DNA from 4 places in the Pannonibacter anstelovis genome. Region 2 is predicted to be linked to each of the others. Evidence: predicted binding sites of a transcription regulator. Region 2 holds the regulator's gene; each other region holds the start of a gene.

Evidence for each region. The regulator LexA, encoded in region 2, represses DNA repair genes until DNA is damaged. The targets are predictions, from matches to a motif close to TGTTCNNNNTGTGTTCNG.
Region 1: the regulator LexA is predicted to act here: its motif matches at 2,966-2,983, upstream of V6L75_RS01865 (single-stranded DNA-binding protein).
Region 3: the regulator LexA is predicted to act here: its motif matches at 2,472-2,489, upstream of V6L75_RS06825 (YifB family Mg chelatase-like AAA ATPase).
Region 4: the regulator LexA is predicted to act here: its motif matches at 3,045-3,062, upstream of recA (recombinase RecA).

Annotation. Positions count from the first base shown of each region.
Region 1 covers NZ_JBAKBF010000001.1:413,264-417,666, forward strand. The annotation lists gene V6L75_RS01860 (L,D-transpeptidase family protein) at 1-1,762, opposite strand, end outside; gene V6L75_RS01865 (single-stranded DNA-binding protein) at 2,117-2,692, opposite strand; gene uvrA (excinuclease ABC subunit UvrA) at 3,434-4,403, shown strand, end outside.
Region 2 covers NZ_JBAKBF010000001.1:142,726-147,128, forward strand. The annotation lists gene V6L75_RS00665 (O-antigen ligase family protein) at 1-626, shown strand, start outside; gene V6L75_RS00670 (DUF983 domain-containing protein) at 725-1,162, opposite strand; gene lexA (transcriptional repressor LexA) at 1,608-2,330, opposite strand; gene V6L75_RS00680 (molybdopterin oxidoreductase family protein) at 2,819-4,403, shown strand, end outside.
Region 3 covers NZ_JBAKBF010000003.1:332,617-337,019, forward strand. The annotation lists gene V6L75_RS06810 (succinate dehydrogenase iron-sulfur subunit) at 1-287, shown strand, start outside; gene gshB (glutathione synthase) at 492-1,436, shown strand; gene V6L75_RS06820 (cyclase family protein) at 1,462-2,283, opposite strand; gene V6L75_RS06825 (YifB family Mg chelatase-like AAA ATPase) at 2,543-4,069, shown strand; gene V6L75_RS06830 (AraC family transcriptional regulator) at 4,209-4,403, shown strand, end outside.
Region 4 covers NZ_JBAKBF010000015.1:32,294-36,696, reverse strand. The annotation lists gene alaS (alanine--tRNA ligase) at 1-1,626, opposite strand, end outside; gene recA (recombinase RecA) at 1,924-2,994, opposite strand; gene V6L75_RS18920 (PfkB family carbohydrate kinase) at 3,314-4,252, shown strand; gene V6L75_RS18915 (pseudouridine-5'-phosphate glycosidase) at 4,387-4,403, shown strand, end outside.

The sequences.
Region 1 (4,403 bases), 270 kb from region 2:
CGGCAGCCATGGCGCGCGGGTCAGCAAGGCGCACGCAGCCGTGGCTGAAGGCGCGCATGTCCTTCTTGAATAGCGAGCGGGAGGGCGTGTCATGCATGTAGATGGCGTGCTTGTTGGGGAAGAGGATCTTCAGCTCGCCAAGCGCGTTGTCATCGCCCGGGCGCTGGCGCACGTTGACTGCCATCTTGCCGGTCGCAACCGCATGCCAGTCGACACTGGCCGAGGAAACCGGCTTGCCGGAAGCGGTTGTCACCTCATAACCCGCCTTGTCGAGCCAGGCCGGATCCTGCGCCAGCTTCGACAGCTTCTCATTGACGATGATCGAATAAGGGACGCCCCAATAGGGATTGTATTCCACCGTCTCGATGGTGTCGTAGAAGAAGCTGGTCTGGTTCGACTTCTTGCCGATGACCACGCGCATTTCCAGCGGGGCCTTGCCCGGCTCGAAATAGGCCACCGTGAAGGCCGGCTGGTTGATGAAGACGCGGCGCTCGCCCAGATCTTCAGGCAGCCAGCGCAGCCGCTCCAGCGCCAGTTCCACCTTGGCAATCTTCGAGGCGTTGCTCTCGCCGGTCAGCGCCTGAATAGTGCCAGCCCCCACAATGCCATCGGCATGAAGGCCAGCCTCGGCCTGATAGGCCTTGACCAGATCCGCGATGGCGTCGCTGTAAAGCTCCTCGCCCATATAGGTATCGAGCAGCGGCTTATGCGCCTCCAGCAGCGCCGCCGAGCCGCGCAGGCGGATGGCGGCGACTACATTCTTCACCTCGGGGCTGGACTTGCCGGCTTTAAGCAGCGTGCCCGGCGCGATCACCACCTGCGGGGTGTCGGAGGTCTCGCGCTTCAGCCGCGCCAGCTCTTCCACCAGCGCAGTGAACTGGGGCGATGCCAGCTGGCGCGAGCGCAGATACTGCCCCGCATCGCCAGCAGCCGCCAGCCCTTTCGCCTCGGCCGTCAGGTCCACCTTGTGGCGCGGCAGGTCGTGATAGCCGGAAATACGGTTCGGATCGACCCGGCCACGGCGCGCATCCAGCACATAGGTCAGCGCCGCGATGGACGCCTTGACCTCAAAATCCACCAGCGCCGCATCACGGGCCGCTGGCTCAAGGCCGGTGAGCGCAGGCGCCTCGACCCGGTAATCGGCCGGATCCAGCCCGAAATCCCCTGCCCGCTCCAGTTCTGCCTTCAGCGCAGCAAACCGGGAACCGGGCGCGCCATTCTCAACCCAGATGAAACGCGGCTCCTGCGCATAGAACGCCTCGACCGCCTTGGCCACTTCCGGCAAGGCCTTGAAACTGAGCGCGGCAAAGGCCGGGCGTGCCGCGTCAAAGGCCTGCAGAGCCGGATCCACGGCCGGCGGTGCAATGGTTCCGGTCCGGTCAGCCGCAGTCTGAGGTGTACCCGCCTGACCGGGTGCTGTCTGAGCAGCGCCCGTTCCCTCAGAAGCTGCGTTTGCGGAAGATTGAACAGCTGCGGGCTCAGGGGGCACCGCAAGCGCCTTCAAAGAGAAGGCCGCCAGCTGATCCGCTTTGTAGGTGTAATACTTCGGCGCAGAGACCTTGTTGGCAGCGATCACGGCCTTGTCCAGCACGGGCGCCGGTGCTGGCTGAACCGGCTGCGGCTCTTCCACGGGACGCCCGCCGAAAATCCGGTCCAGAAAAGCATCCGCAGGCTGAACGCTGGCGGTCAGCGTCAGGGAAGCGACGGCAGCGCTTGCCAGAAGCGTGGAGAGGAAACGTGCGGGCTGCAGCGTATGACGCATGGTCTCAAAAGGCCTCAAGCTCGAAATCGAATGAGGACCGGCCACTCGCCCCCGGGGCCAATCCGCTCAATGATGCCGGGGCAGTCAGCAAAGCCTCGCAGGTTCGAGATCTTGCTGCTGTGACCGGTGTCACAGCAGCGATGGACCGGCAAAGTGAGCCCAGGTTTCGAACAGTCAGGCCCTGCGGACAGTCCCGCTGGCAGACTGCAAGTCTACGCTGCCAGCAGAAACCAGATGGTTAACAAAATCAGAACTCACGGCAGTTTGAAGCACAGGCCGCAGGAGTTGCCCCTGCACAGTTTTGCAAGAGCCCTCATGACGCGGCCTCATCATCCGGCTGCCGGAGCCAAGACGTCAGAACGGGATCTCGTCGTCCATGCCGCCGCCATAGCCGCCGCCTGCACCACCAGAGCCGCCAGAGCCACCGCCATAACCGCCGCCGCCACTGGAGCCGCCACCGTAACCGCCGCCGCCGGAACCACCGCCATAGCCGCCGCCACCGCCGGAGCCGCCCTCATAGCCGCCGCCTGAGCCGTAATCCGGCAGTGCGCCGCCACCGCCGCCACCGCCGCCTTCGCCACGTCCGTCCAGCATGGTCAAAGCAGAGTTGAAGCCCTGCAGCACCACTTCGGTCGAGAAGCGCTCCTGCCCGCTCTGATCCTGCCACTTGCGGGTCTGCAGCTGGCCCTCGATGTAAACCTTCGCGCCCTTGCGCAGGTACTGCTCGGCAATCTTGCAAAGGCCTTCATTGAAGATCACCACCCTGTGCCATTCGGTGCGCTCGCGCCGCTCGCCCGACCCGCGGTCCCGCCATGTCTCGGAGGTGGCAATGCGCAAATTGGCGATGGGACGGCCATCCTGCGTGCGGCGGATCTCGGGATCCGCCCCCAGATTGCCAACCAGAATGACCTTGTTCACGCTACCCGCCATACCAGTGGCTCCTGCTTTGTCTGTTGTCTGTCGTCCGGCCCGGCATACGTGCAGCCGGAGGCTGCCGCCCCTGCGCCTGCCCCCTGTTCACAAGAACAGCCTGGAGACACACCCTTCCGGCCCAAAAGCCAGATCAGGCGCCCTTCTGGACGGCAGCAGAAACCGGTTGATCGGGCGACCCTAACGCCTCTCCGCCCCTCATGCGAACCATTCTGCCCGGCCTCCCGGCGTTGTCCACAAACTGGCCGCCGCCTTACAACTGCGGGAGCAGAATGTTCATTTTTTGTTCACGCCGTCAAGGCGCATTTTCTCGCATATCCGCAAAAACCCAGCTGAGCCCAGCCGGATCTGCAACAGCCCTCTTCAAAAGAGATACGGCTTGCCACAGCCGCTTGTTCCTGTTATGTTCCTATCCAAAATGTGATCCGTAAGCACCGCGTGGAACGTAGGGCAGGTCTTAGACTTTGAAAGCTTGCCGCGGGGGATGCGAAGGAAGGACCGCAGATGAGACGAACGGAACAGTCCGGGAAGACGGATCCATTCCCGCCGGCCATACGTAAGCAATTACTGCCATACAGGCTCTCTTCAGCCTGATCTCTCAAGAGCATTCAACCGTGCCTGACCGGAACGGGTCAGGACATTCTTACCCGCACAGCATTTTGCCGGTTGAGGCCCGCTGTGCGGCGCTTATAACTGGCGCCAGTTTTCATGCCCGCGCCGGGCAAGTTCAGGACGATACCGATGGCCAAGGATGCCGCCGCCGAACCACAGAGCAAGGATCAGGGATCTGCCCTGACGGGCCTCAGCCGTGACAAGATGATTTCCATTCGCGGCGCGCGCGAGCACAATCTCAAGAACGTTGATCTGGATCTGCCGCGCGACAAGCTGATCGTGATGACGGGGCTGTCCGGTTCGGGCAAGTCATCGCTCGCATTCGATACCATCTATGCGGAAGGCCAGCGGCGCTACGTGGAGAGCCTTTCGGCCTATGCCCGCCAGTTTCTGGAGATGATGCAGAAGCCGGATGTGGATCAGATCGACGGCCTGTCTCCCGCCATCTCGATCGAACAGAAAACCACCTCGCGCAACCCGCGCTCGACGGTGGGCACGGTCACCGAGATCTATGACTACATGCGCTTGCTGTTTGCGCGCGTGGGAACGCCCTACTCGCCGGCAACGGGCTTGCCGATCGAGAGCCAGACCGTGAGCCAGATGGTCGACAGGGTCATGTCGCTGGAGGAAGGCACGCGGCTTTACCTGCTGGCTCCGGTGGTGCGCGGCCGCAAGGGCGAATACCGCAAGGAACTGGCCGAGCTGATGAAGAAAGGCTTCCAGCGGGTCAAGATCAACGGCGAGTTTCATGAGATTTCCGAGGCGCCAGCCCTCGACAAGAAGTTCAAGCATGACATTGACGTGGTGGTGGACCGCATCGTCGTGCGCGAAGACATTGCTGGCCGTCTAGCCGATTCCTTCGAAACGGCGCTGAAGCTGGCCGATGGCATTGCCATTGCCGAATTTGCGGACAAGCCGCTGGAAATCGCCACCGGCAAGGATGCGGTGTTGCAGAACCGCAATGAAACCCATGAGCGGATCATCTTTTCGGAGAAATTCGCCTGCCCGGTGTCCGGCTTCACCATCCCCGAGATCGAACCCCGGCTCTTTTCCTTCAACAATCCCTTCGGCGCCTGCCCGTCCTGTGATGGTCTCGGCA
Region 2 (4,403 bases):
CGGCACAGCTTGGCGTGCTCGTGATCCTGCTTTTGATCATTCCTGCTTTTGTCTGGCCGCGCGGTATCTATAGAATTGTAGTCTGTGGCGTGTTGCTCACCTTTGTTCTGATGCCACTCATTGTCGGCCATGTGAATGGCATGATCCCTCAGGCCGTGCACGACAAGGTCGGGTATGGGTCGCTGACCATACGTGGGCTCATCTGGGCAGAGTATGCAAATTTGCTGCCTGAGCATGTCTGGCTGGGGTATGGCGTGGAGGCTTCGAAGGCTGCCAACAAACTACCCGAAGCTGCAACGTATACTCCTGAGAGAAAAAAACTTCTCGCTTTTGGGCACAGTCATAACGCTCCGTTACAGCTCTGGTTTGAACTTGGAATAGCAGGCGCTGCGCTTGCCGCCGTTGCGCTTGCTATGCTTTTGCGGACGATAGGAAGCTTGGAGGGGCGCGAGCTTTCTGCTGGCACATTGACGCTGGCCGTCGCCTATAGTGTCGCGGTTGTGAGCCATGGAGCATGGCAGGGCTGGTGGTTCAGCCTGATGATCCTTGCTGCTATCCCTTTCATGCTGAAAGGGCATGGTGAAACCTCACGGCCCGTTCCGGAGGTTAAGGCCGGTTCTCGATGAGCTCGACCTATTGTTAGTTGGACAAGCCCACGCGTCGCATTGGTCTTTTCAACGCATGGTTTGCTAGAAACAACAGACTTGGCACGAAGCGGTCTTGTTCAGATTTCAGGCCCGGGCTTTGCTCGTCCTGCCGTTATGTCTTCCGTCGGAGAATCCGTCACCAGCCTGCCTTCCTCAGCCTTGTAGATATACTGGCTTGCCACCAGCCAGCCCTTGAGAGGGCGGAGGGGCGGAATGCAGGTGAGCAGCAGCAGCGGCAGCGTTGTGAAGAGGTGGACCCAGTAGGGCGCCGTATAGGCAATTTCGAGCCACATGGCGAAGGCAACGCTCGGAACGCAGGCAAAGCAGATGACGAAAAAGGCAGGCCCATCCGCCGGATCGGCGAAGCTGTAGTCAAGGCCACAGACTTCACAGGACGGGGCGAGTGTAAGGAAGCCCTTGAACAGATGCCCCTGACCGCAACGCGGGCAACGTCCACGCACCCCGACATGGGCAGGGGACTGGGCTGGCCACTGGCCGGATGTCTCGATGGGCATGAGGGCCTCCTTGTGTTTGCCGGCTTGCGGCATATCAGGATAATTTCTTATCCGCTAACTGCGGCGTTGGTGCGTCTGGGGCAAGATGCGTTTTGACGCAGGGGGGGGGGCAGGCCAGCGTTTCTTTTGCTGGAGGGGAATGTGCTCCGAACGCTTCTGAGCTGCTCGAATCACGGCTTAGCGCGGCTGGCGCATCGCGGGTGGTGCACGTTCGATGAAAACAGAACGGCATCAAGCGCCCAGTCTGATTGCTTTCACGCGATTCCGGAAGCCAAACCAGCTCCCGCCCGTCTTTGCTGGAATTGCGCTCGCATGTGCTGAAGCACTTTGCAGCTCTTGCCTGGTGCCTATGAAGCAGGTTTGCTGGCCGCATGCTGCCAGAAACTGAAATGCCGGAGACAATGTCTCCGGCATTCTTCAAGCCTGTTGAACGGGAGCCAGCGGCTCAATACTGCCGGAAGAGGGCAACGAGCTTGCCCTGGATGCGCACGCGGCCGGGGCCGAAGATACGGGTTTCATAGGCCGGGTTGGCAGCTTCCAGCGCCACGGAGGCGCCTTTCTTGCGCAACCGCTTGAGCGTTGCTTCCTCATCGTCCACCAGCGCCACGATGATGTCGCCGCTTTCGGCCGTGTCGGTCTTGCGGATCAGCACCGTGTCGCCATCCAGAATACCGGCTTCGATCATCGAATCGCCGCGTACCTCCAGCGCATAGTGTTCCCCACGGCTGATCAATTCCGGCGGAACGGAGATGGAATGGCTGTGGGTCTGGATCGCCTCTATCGGAACACCGGCAGCGATGCGGCCCATGACCGGGATGGAGGTGAAGTGAGGGGCGGTTTCGGCCTGCGGTACAGCTGGAGCAGATACCGGAGCTTGTGCCTTGCCGAGCGATCCCTCGATAACCGACGGCGCAAAGCCCTTGCCGCGCGGGGAAGACAGGCCCGGCGTGACCGAATCCGGCAGGCGGACCACTTCCATGGCACGCGCCCTGTTGGGCAGGCGGCGGATGAAGCCGCGCTCCTCCAGTGCCGTGATCAGACGGTGAATGCCGGACTTGGACCGCAGGTCCAGCGCGTCCTTCATTTCGTCAAAGGACGGTGGAACCCCGGATTCCTTCAGGCGCTCATGAATGAACATCAGCAGTTCGTGTTGCTTGCGCGTCAGCATGTGAGGTCCCCGTTGGAGGGTCTGGTACAAATCATGAACGTACCTTACCTGTTCTCACTGTGTTCCACAAGTCTTAAGGTGGAGTTAGCGGGATGTTCCTGTCACGTGCTTCGAAGACAAAACATCGTCCTGCGGGGCCGGCTGGCGGTTTTCATGCAGAACTGCGCTCTCGTCAATGCAATTCCACCGCCTCTCCGGTGCGTTGGACAGGACAGGCTTCGTGGTCTGTGCAATGAGATCAGACGGGTTGATTTGTGCCAATGGGCGCATGGGCTTGGGCAGTCATCGCTTCGCCTTTTTCCGGCGGAAGGGGCCCAGGCTTGCGATTGCCTGATGCCCCGGCTTGACTTCATGCGCTGGTGTCCCGAAAGCTGCCAAACGAAGACGACACTGCTCCCGGCTGGCCTGCGACCCGCAGGCGGCCTCACTCTGCCTTAAGTGGAATCCCGCTTTGGGGCGGCGCCACGGGAACCCCGAAAAGACCGAAGATGAACAAGCCTGTCACCATCACCGCCCATTCCGCCTGTCCGCATGACTGCCCTTCCACCTGCGCGCTGGATGTGGAGGTGACGGCAGAGGGCCGTATTGGCCGCCTGCGCGGGGCGGCGGACAATGCCTACACGGCCGGTGTCATCTGCGCCAAGGTCGCCCGCTATGCCGAGCGGCTCTATCATCCGGACCGGCTGCTGACGCCAATGGCCCGCGTTGGGGCGAAGGGGGAAGGGCGGTTCGAGCCCATCACCTGGGACGAGGCACTGGACCTTATTGCTGCGCGTTTTCTGGAGGCGGAGGCCAAGCACGGGCCGGAGACGGTCTGGCCCTATTACTACGCCGGCACCATGGGGCTGGTGCAGCGCGACAGCATTCATCGCCTGCGCCATGCCAAGGGCTATTCGCAGCAGTTTTCCTCGATCTGCACCAATCCGGCCTGGACCGGCTATGTGGCCGGAACCGGGCTTCTGGCCGGGCCCGATCCGCGCGAGATGACGAAGGCGGACCAGATCATCATCTGGGGCACCAATGCGGTGGCCACACAAGTGAATGTGATGACCCACGCCATCACCGCCCGCAAGACGCGCGGCGCGAAGATCATCGTGATCGACGTCTACCGCACGGAAACGATGAAGCAGGCCGATATAGGCATCGTGCTCAAGCCTGGCAGCGACGCGGCGCTGGCCTGTGCCATCATGCATGTGCTGTTCCGTGACGGTCTGGCCGACCGGGAGTATCTTGCCCGTTACACCGACTGCCCGGATGAGCTGGAGGCGCATCTTGCCACCCGCACGCCGGAATGGGCCGAGGCGATCACCGGCGTTCCGGCTGCAGAGATCACGCAGCTCGCCCGGATGATCGGCGAGGTGAAGCGTACCTTCATCCGTCTTGGCTATGGCTTTACCCGCAGCCGCAACGGCGCTGTCTCCATGCATGCGGCGGCCAGCATCGCTGCCGTTGCCGGCTCCTGGCAGTATGAGGGAGGCGGGGCCTTTCACAACAACGGGGCGATCTACAAGCTCGACAAGTCGATGGTCGAGGGCAGTTCCCTGCGCACAGGCACCAGGTTCCTCGACCAGAGCCTCATCGGCCGAGTGCTGACCGGTGACACGGAGGCGCTGGCTGGCGGCCCGCCGGTGACGGCGCTGCTGATCCAGAACACCAATCCGGTTTCGGTCGCACCCGAGCAGACGCTGGTGAAGCAGGGTTTTGCCCGCGAGGATCTCTTCACCGTGGTGCATGAGCAGTTCATGACGGACACCGCCCGTTATGCCGACATTGTGCTGCCCGCGACCCAGTTTCTGGAGCATGACGACATCTACCGGGGCGGCGGCCATCAGTACATGCTGTTTGGCCCGAAGCTCACGGAATCGCCGGGCGAGGCGCGGGAAAACATATTCGTTATCAATGAACTGGCGAAGCGTCTTGGAGCAAAGTATCATCCCGGTTTCCACATGAGCGCCCGCGAGCATGTGGACTGGATGCTTGTCAATTCCGGCTATGGCACGCTTGCGGAGCTGGAAGCCGGGCGCTGGAAGGATCTGCAGCCGGACTTCCGCACCGCCCATTATCTTGATGGCT
Region 3 (4,403 bases), on a different contig from region 2:
ACGGCCTCTACGAGTGCATTCTCTGCGCCTGCTGCTCCACTTCCTGCCCGTCCTACTGGTGGAACGGCGACCGCTACCTCGGCCCGGCCGTGCTGCTGCAGGCCTACCGCTGGCTTATTGACAGCCGCGACGAGGCCAAGGGCGAGCGTCTCGACAACCTCGAGGATCCGTTCCGCCTCTACCGCTGCCACACCATCATGAACTGCGCGCAGGCCTGCCCGAAGGGCCTGAACCCGGCCAAGGCCATCGCGGAGATCAAGAAGATGCTGGTGGACCGCCGCGTCTGACCCGGCTCAAGGCCCGCGCAGCTGACAGCTGATGAGGGCCCGCTCTGCCCCTTCCGCAAGGAACCGGGGCAGGGCGGGCCTTCTTTATTCCGGGCCGCCGGTTTCTGATCCGGTTGCCTATTCTGGACAAACCGGTCCAGAAATCACATATGTATGTGCCCGCCGCAAAGCGGCCCCTGATATGAAGCTTTCCGGAGAACAGGCATGGCCCTGAAGGTCGCGGTCCAGATGGACCATATTTCGTCCATCAACATTGCCGGTGACAGCGCCTTTGCGCTGATGCTGGAGGCGCAGGCGCGCGGGCATGAGCTGCACCACTATACGCCCGACCGGCTGGCGCTGAAGGACGGCAAGGTCTTCGCCGCGCTGGAGCCGGTAGCGGTGCGCGACGAGAAGGGTAACCACTTCACGCTGGGCGAAAAGCAGCGCACGGATCTGTCGCAGATCGACGTCATCCTGATGCGCCAGGACCCGCCCTTCGACATGGCCTATGTGGCCGCCACTCATCTTCTGGAAAAGATCCATCCGCAGGTGCTGGTGGTCAACAATCCGGCCGAGGTGCGCAACGCGCCCGAAAAGCTGTTCGTCACCGAATTTGCCGACCTGATGCCGCCGACGCTGATCACCCGCGACCGGGCCGAGATCGACGCCTTCCGCGAAGAACATGGCGATATCGTCATGAAGCCACTGTTCGGCCATGGCGGGGCGGCGGTGTTCCGCATCACCAATGATGACCTCAACTACGGCTCGCTCTACGACTTCTTCGCCGCCACTTTCCGCGAGCCCTGGGTGATCCAGCGCTTCCTGCCCAATGTGAAGCACGGCGACAAGCGCATCCTGCTGGTGGACGGCGAATATGCCGGTGCCGTCAACCGGGTGCCTGCCCCCGGCGATCTGCGCTCCAACATGGTGCGCGGCGGCTCGCCGAAGGAATCCGAGCTGAGTGACCGCGAGCGTGAGATCTGCGCCCGCCTCGGGCCCGCCCTCAAGGCCAAGGGGCTGATCCTCGTCGGCATCGACGTGATCGACGGCAACTTGACGGAAATCAACGTCACCGCCCCCACCGGCATCCGCGCCGTCAAGCGGCTTGGCGGCCCGGATATCGCTGCCCGCGTCTGGGACGTGATCGAGGCCAAGCGCCGGGCATAAAGCCCGGCACTCTCCTGCTCAGGCTTCACGCCAGCGCGAAGATGCGGGCCGGGCCGCCGGTGCCGCCCCGGTGCTTGGGCGCGCCAACGACCAGCGTTGCGCCCTTGGCCGGAAGCTGATCCAGATTGGCAATGCACTCGATGCCCCAGCGGTTCGACGGCAGCCAGGCGTAGTGAACCGCAAAATCCGGCGACATGCCATAGTCCAGCGACAGCGTGTCCGAGGCAATTCCGGAGATGCTGCCCGTTTCCATCAGCATCTGCGCTGCCTCCACATGGAAGCCGGGGAAATGCATCTTGCCATCCGCATCGGCGTTGCGGAACTTCTCCGTGTTCACATGCTTGTCCCAGCCGGACAGCATGGCAATGCAGGCGCCTTGCGGCAGATCACCGTTTGCCGCCGTCCAGGCTTTGATGTCATCGGGCGTCAGCTGCGCATCGGCGTTTTCCGCAGCCCTTGCGCGGATATCGATGATGCAGAGCGGCACGACGAGATTGGCCACCGGAATTTCCGCCACCGACAGCCCGTCAGCCGAGAAATGCAGCGGCGCATCAACGTGTGTGCCAGTGTGCTCGTTCACCCGCAGCTCGAACAGGTTGAACTTGTCCTTGGCGTAGTCGAACAGCTTTTCCGCAAAGAACTGCTGCTGTCCGAAGAAGGTCGGGAAGGCCTCGTGCAGCTCATGGGTCAGGTCGCTAACCTTGCTGGGCACCGCCGCCATGGCGGAGAAGGGCGCGCTCACCGCCGCAGCGGCCGCCACGGCCCCGCCGACGGCTGCGGTCCGGAAAAGATCGCGCCGCGACAGCATGCGGTCCTTCACGGCATTCATCACACACACATCACACATGGCTGTTCCCCTTTGCCTCTCTGGGCTCAACCAACGCTCGACGAGCTTGACTCATCGAGCGTTGGTTAAGCCCGTGCGGCGCTTGAGCCTTTTCAAGGCGTGATGCGTCAGCATCTCAGAGCCTTGGTATTATGAAAAGATGCTGCAACCTGTCCCGGAAAAGCGCAAGACCAAAGAAGCGGCGTTAATGTTCTGTTTACGTTCTTGACTCCCTGAAAAGTTGCCGTAATCTCTGATGCGACCCATGGGGGAGGCGCGTATGGTAAGCCGGGTGACGACGGTCGCATTTCAGGGCATCGAGGCAGTGCCCGTTGATGTGCAGGTGCAGGTGGGGCCCGGCATGGTGGCCTTCACCGTGGTGGGCCTGCCGGACAAGGCGGTGGCCGAAAGCCGGGAGCGGGTGCGTGCCGCCCTGCATGCCTCGGGTCTGGCGCTGCCAGCCAAGCGGGTGATCGTCAATCTCGCCCCCGCCGACCTGCCGAAGGAAGGCTCCCATTACGATCTGCCGATTGCGCTGGGCATCATGTCCGCCATCGGCGCTATTCTGCCAGACATGCTGGCCGATTACGTGGTGCTGGGAGAGCTGGGGCTCGATGGCACGCTGGCGCCGGTGGCCGGGGTGCTGCCCGCCGCCATGGGCGCCAATGGGCTCGGCAAGGGGCTGATCTGCCCAGAGGAATGCGGGCCGGAAGCGGCCTGGGCCGATGGAGACATGTCCATTCTTGCGCCGCGCTCGCTCATTCAGCTGGCAAACCATTTCAAGGGCACGCAGGTGCTCTCCCGGCCTTCCCCGCGCCTGCGAGGCCTGCCCGCCAACCTGCCGGATCTGGCCGATGTGAAGGGGCAGGAGACGGCCAAGCGCGCGCTGGAGATTGCCGCAGCCGGTGGCCACAACATGCTGATGGTCGGCCCGCCGGGCGCGGGCAAGTCGATGCTGGCCAGCCGCCTTGCCTCCATCCTGCCGCCACTGTCGCCGAAGGAGTTGCTGGAGGTGTCCATGATTGCCTCCCTCGCCGGAGAGCTGGCCGATGGCAAGCTGACCGACCGGCGCCCCTTCCGTGCGCCGCATCACTCGGCGTCGATGGCAGCGCTGGTCGGCGGTGGTTTGCGGGCGCGACCGGGGGAAGTATCGCTCGCCCACAATGGCGTGCTCTTTCTGGATGAGCTGCCGGAGTTCCAGCCGCAGGTGCTCGACAGTCTGCGTCAGCCGCTGGAGGCAGGGGAAACCATCATTGCCCGGGCCAATCACAGGGTCACTTATCCCTCGCGCATCCAGCTGATTGCGGCGATGAACCCCTGCCGCTGCGGCCATGCAGGCGAGCCGGGGCACCAGTGCCGCCGGGGCCCGCGTTGCGCCACCGAGTATCAATCCCGCGTTTCCGGCCCCTTCCTCGACCGGCTGGACCTCAGGATCGAGGTTCCCGCCGTCACCGCCAGCGATCTGCTCACCCCCGGCCGCGCGGAAAGCTCTGCCGCCGTGGCCGAAAGGGTGGCCATGGCCCGCGATCAGCAGGAGGCGCGCTACCGGGCGCTGGGGCTTTCCGCCCGCACCAACGCGCAGATGCCCGCCGCCGTGGTGGAGGAGGTGGTGGCGCTGGACCCGTCAGGCCGCCAGTTCCTCACCGATGCGGCCAACAGCCTCTCCCTCAGCGCCCGCGGCTATCACCGCGTCCTCAAACTCGCCCGTACCCTCGCCGACCTCGACGGCGACCCCACCGTCACCCGCATCCACCTCGCCGAGGCCCTCAGTTACAGAGGCCAGGATGTTCTCAAGCAGGCAGCGTGAGGGCGCCACAGCCTGAAGCCTGAAAGGCCTGCGCGGTTGCCCGGCAGTCTGCCCGGCGGCATAATCGGCAAAGCTGAATATTCGTTCCGGGACAGTGGCTTTGGCCACCGGTCTTCGAAGGGTCAGGAAAGACAGAACCTTGCATGCAGGAACGGGCAAGCTGGAAGAGACGCCGGGCGGCAGGGCTGCGGGCTGGATCAATCTGGCGTCCGGCATGGAAGGCTGCGAACGCATAGAGGCCTATTTCTCGGGGCCCGCCTATCAGCCGCACCGGCATGACACCTATGCCATCGGCTGCACATTGTCCGGTGTGCAGCAGTTCCGGTACCGGGGT
Region 4 (4,403 bases), on a different contig from region 2:
AGTCACCGTGCCCTCTTCCACCGTCACCGCATGAATGAAGAGCCCATCGGCCTTCTTCTGGGTCTCGGTAACCTTCAGACGCACGCCAGCAGCCTTCATGACGCCCGTGTCGCCCACCTGACCGCCGGACTCGCCATAGAACGGTGTCTGGTTGAGGATGACGAAACCCGTCTGGCCGGCCGTCAGCTTGTCCGTTTCCTTGCCATCGGCAACCAGCGCCAGAACGGCGCCTTCCGCCTGCTCGGTCTCGTAGCCGAGGAATTCAGTGGCGCCGCACTTTTCCTTGAGCGCGAACCAGACCGTATCCGTGGCGCTTTCGCCGGAGCCGGCCCATGCCGCGCGGGCCTCAGCCTTCTGGCGCTCCATGGCGGCGGAGAAACCGTCCGTATCCACGGTGATGCCACGGGCGCGCAGGGCGTCCTGCGTCAGGTCCAGCGGGAAGCCATAGGTGTCGTAGAGCTTGAAGGCAGTCTCGCCGTCCAGCTCGCCGCCCTTGCTGAGGTCAGCGGTTGCCGTGTCGAGAAGGCCAAGGCCGCGCTCCAACGTCTTGCGGAAACGGGTTTCCTCAAGACGGAGTGTTTCGGTGATGAGAGCCTCGGCACGCACCAGCTCCGGATAGGCGCGGCCCATCTCGCGGATCAGCGCAGGCACCAGCTTCCACATCAGCGGCTCGCGCGCGCCAAGCAGATGCGCATGGCGCATGCCGCGGCGCATGATGCGGCGCAGGACATAGCCACGCCCTTCGTTCGACGGCAGAACGCCATCGGCAATCAGGAAGCAGGAGGAACGCAGGTGGTCGGCGATGACGCGATGGCTCGAACGGGCTGCCCCATCCGCCTCAACGCCCGTCGCATTGACGGAAGCCGAAATCAGGGCTCGGAACAGGTCGATGTCATAGTTGTCATGCACGCCCTGCAGCACGGCAGCCACACGCTCCAGCCCCATGCCGGTGTCGATCGACGGACGCGGCAGGTTGAAGCGGCCTTCCGGAGTCTGCTCGTATTGCATGAACACGAGATTCCAGATCTCGATGAAGCGGTCGCCGTCTTCTTCGGCAGAACCCGGAGGGCCGCCCCAGATATGGTCGCCGTGATCGTAGAAGATTTCCGAGCAGGGACCGCAAGGACCGGTGTCGCCCATGGTCCAGAAGTTGTCGGAGGTCGGGATGCGGATGATCTTGCTGTCGGAAAGACCGGCAACCTTCTTCCAAAGCCCGTGAGCCTCGTCATCTTCCGAATAAACGGTGACGATGAGGCGCTCCTTCGGCAGGCCGTATTCCTTGGTGATCAGGTTCCAGGCCAGCTCGATGGCCCGCTCCTTGAAATAGTCACCGAAGGAGAAGTTGCCCAGCATCTCGAAAAAGGTGTGATGGCGGGCGGTATAGCCCACATTGTCGAGATCATTATGCTTGCCGCCAGCACGCACCACCTTCTGAGCCGTTACGGCGCGGTCGTAATCGCGCTTCTCCAGGCCGGTGAACACGTTCTTGAACTGGTTCATGCCCGCGTTGGTGAACATGAGCGTCGGGTCGTTGCGCGGCACCAGGGGGCTCGATTCCACGACCTGGTGGCCATTCTTGGCAAAATATTCCAGAAACGCTGATCTGATCTCGTTTACGCCGCTCATCTAGGTCTCGCTCTCGATCCATCGGCAGCGCGGGATATCTCCGGCGGGGACACTCTCCTGCACCCTTGACCCGGCCTTTTCCGCGCAAGCAATTCAATGCCTTTTATCTTTCACCCTTCGGCCTGTCCAGAAGCGAGGCTGCTGCTGCGTCTGCATTTGGCACTTGCCGGCAGAAGCAGAAAGCCGGCACGGGCGGACAGCATCCCTCCAGACAGCAGAAGACCCGCGAAATGCGGGTCTTCAAAGCCTTCCGGCACAAGGTATATTTTATCCGCCGCCTGTGGCGGCAAAAGAATATCAGTCCTCGGCGTCTTCGTCGCCGCTTTCACCGGTTGTGATGGCTTCAGCCAGCAGACCGGCGTTCTGGCGGATGGCCAGTTCGATCTCGTCGGCAATGGCCGGATTGTCGCGCAGGAACTGCTTGGCGTTCTCACGCCCCTGGCCGAGGCGCTGGCTGTTGTAGGAGAACCAGGCACCGGACTTCTCGACGATGTTCGCCTTGACACCCAGGTCCACCAGCTCACCAGACTTGGACACGCCTTCACCGTAGATGATGTCGAATTCGACCTGACGGAACGGAGGCGCCAGCTTGTTCTTCACCACCTTGACGCGGGTCTGGTTGCCGACAACCTCTTCCCTGTCCTTGATGGAGCCGATGCGGCGGATGTCGAGGCGGATGGAGGCATAGAACTTCAGCGCGTTGCCGCCCGTCGTGGTTTCAGGCGAGCCGAACATGACGCCGATCTTCATGCGGATCTGGTTGATGAAGATCACCATGCAGTTCGACTTGGAGATGGAGGCCGTGAGCTTGCGCAGCGCCTGGCTCATCAGGCGCGCCTGCATGCCCGGCAGGCTGTCGCCCATCTCGCCTTCCAGTTCCGCCTTCGGCGTCAGGGCAGCAACGGAGTCCACCACCAGAATGTCGATGGCACCGGAGCGCACCAGCGTGTCGGCAATCTCCAGCGCCTGTTCACCGGCATCGGGCTGCGAGATCAGCAGGTCGTCCAGATTGACGCCCAGCTTGCGGGCATAGATCGGATCCAGCGCATGTTCCGCATCCACGAAGGCGCAGATGCCGCCGGACTTCTGAGCCTCGGCAATGGTATGCAGCGCGAGCGTCGTCTTGCCCGAGGATTCCGGGCCGTAGATCTCAACGATACGGCCCTTCGGCAATCCGCCGATGCCCAGCGCAATATCAAGGCCGAGGGAGCCGGTAGAGACCGTCTGGACCTCAACCACCTGCCCTTGCCCCATGCGCATGATGGAGCCCTTACCGAAGGCCCGTTCGATCTGTGAGAGCGCTGCATCCAGCGCTTTGGTCTTGTCCATCTGGCTGCTCTCTACAAGGCGAAGTGAACTCTGAGACATCTGCGAGGCTCCTTATTCCACGATGGACCCGCCGTTTCAAACTGAGCTTTTGTACCCTCTTTGTTCCAATTTGCCAAGATCTTTTACAATATTGTTTTTTATCGTTTTTCGTCAATGAGTTCCGTGTATGTTCACGCCTTTCTCAGCCTTCCGCAAGCCGTTCTTTTCACGTAGCTTCGCAAGCAGGCTGGCAGGTTTGCAGAATCGCTGGCATATGGTTTCCGCCCTGCACAGCAGCAGCGGCAGCCCTGTGGAACGGCCGGGCGGACGCCGGCACCGCCTCATTCCACCGGAGCGGGCCTTACAAGGAGATACGGCAATGAACGGAACAGTCCAGAAAGCGGCCCCGGCGGCCTGCTTCGGCGCCATTCATCTTGACCTGATCGCCCATGCGAAAGAGCCCATCCAGCGCGAAACCTCCACCCCGTCCACCATGCGGGGCATGCCCGGCGGCGTTGCCACCAACGTGGCGCGCGGCCTTGCGAAGCTCGGCGTGCCGGTGGCACTGAACGGCGCCTTGGGCGATGACGGTGACGGCGCGGCGCTGCGCAGCATTCTGGGGCGCGAGGGCCTCAACCTCTTTGGCGTGCGAACCCTGCCTTTGCCAACCGGCCGTTACGTGGCCCTGCATGATCCGGATGGCTCACTGGCTGCAGCCGTGGTTGACACGGATATCACCGACAGCCTTAATGCCACGCTCGCACGTGATCTCTCGCCTGCAGCACGCGCGGCTGGCCTCTGGTTCATCGAGGCAAACCTGCCCCAGGCCGTGCTCGAAGCGTTGGCTCAAGCCTCTGGTGACAGACTGCTGGTGGCCGATGCGGTGTCGAATGCCAAGGCGGCACGGCTTCGCCCCGTCCTGCCCCGGCTCGATATTCTCTTCGTCAACCGTGGCGAGGCCGCACGCCTCACGGGCCTTGATCCTGACGCCCCGCAGGAAGAACTCGGCTCCGCCCTGCATGCCTTTGGCAGCAAGTCCGTGGTGATCACTGCAGGTGCAAAGCCGCTCTTCTGGTCAAAAGGCGGGACAAGAGGCTTCCTAACGCCGCCTCCAGCCATGGTCCATGACGTGACCGGCGCGGGCGACGCACTGATGGCCGGAACGCTCGCGGGCATCGCCCGCGGCCTGCCGCTACCCGAAAGCCTCGAGAAGGGCCTTGCAGCAGCCGCCATGACGCTTGCCGTCACCGGCGCAGTGGCGGCAGGGCTGAGCTGGGCGGCGCTTGACGCACAGCCGTCAGCCTCTGCCCCACGTTGAACCTCCGGCACCCGCAGGTCTATAAGAACACCAACCGGTACGCACGCCCCTTGGGCGTGATCGAAGCCACCCCCTTTCAGCGCCGAGCCGCCCTCCAATGGTCCGGCACCGGCCGCAAGCCTTGAGGAAAGAACATGCCGACCTCCACCCC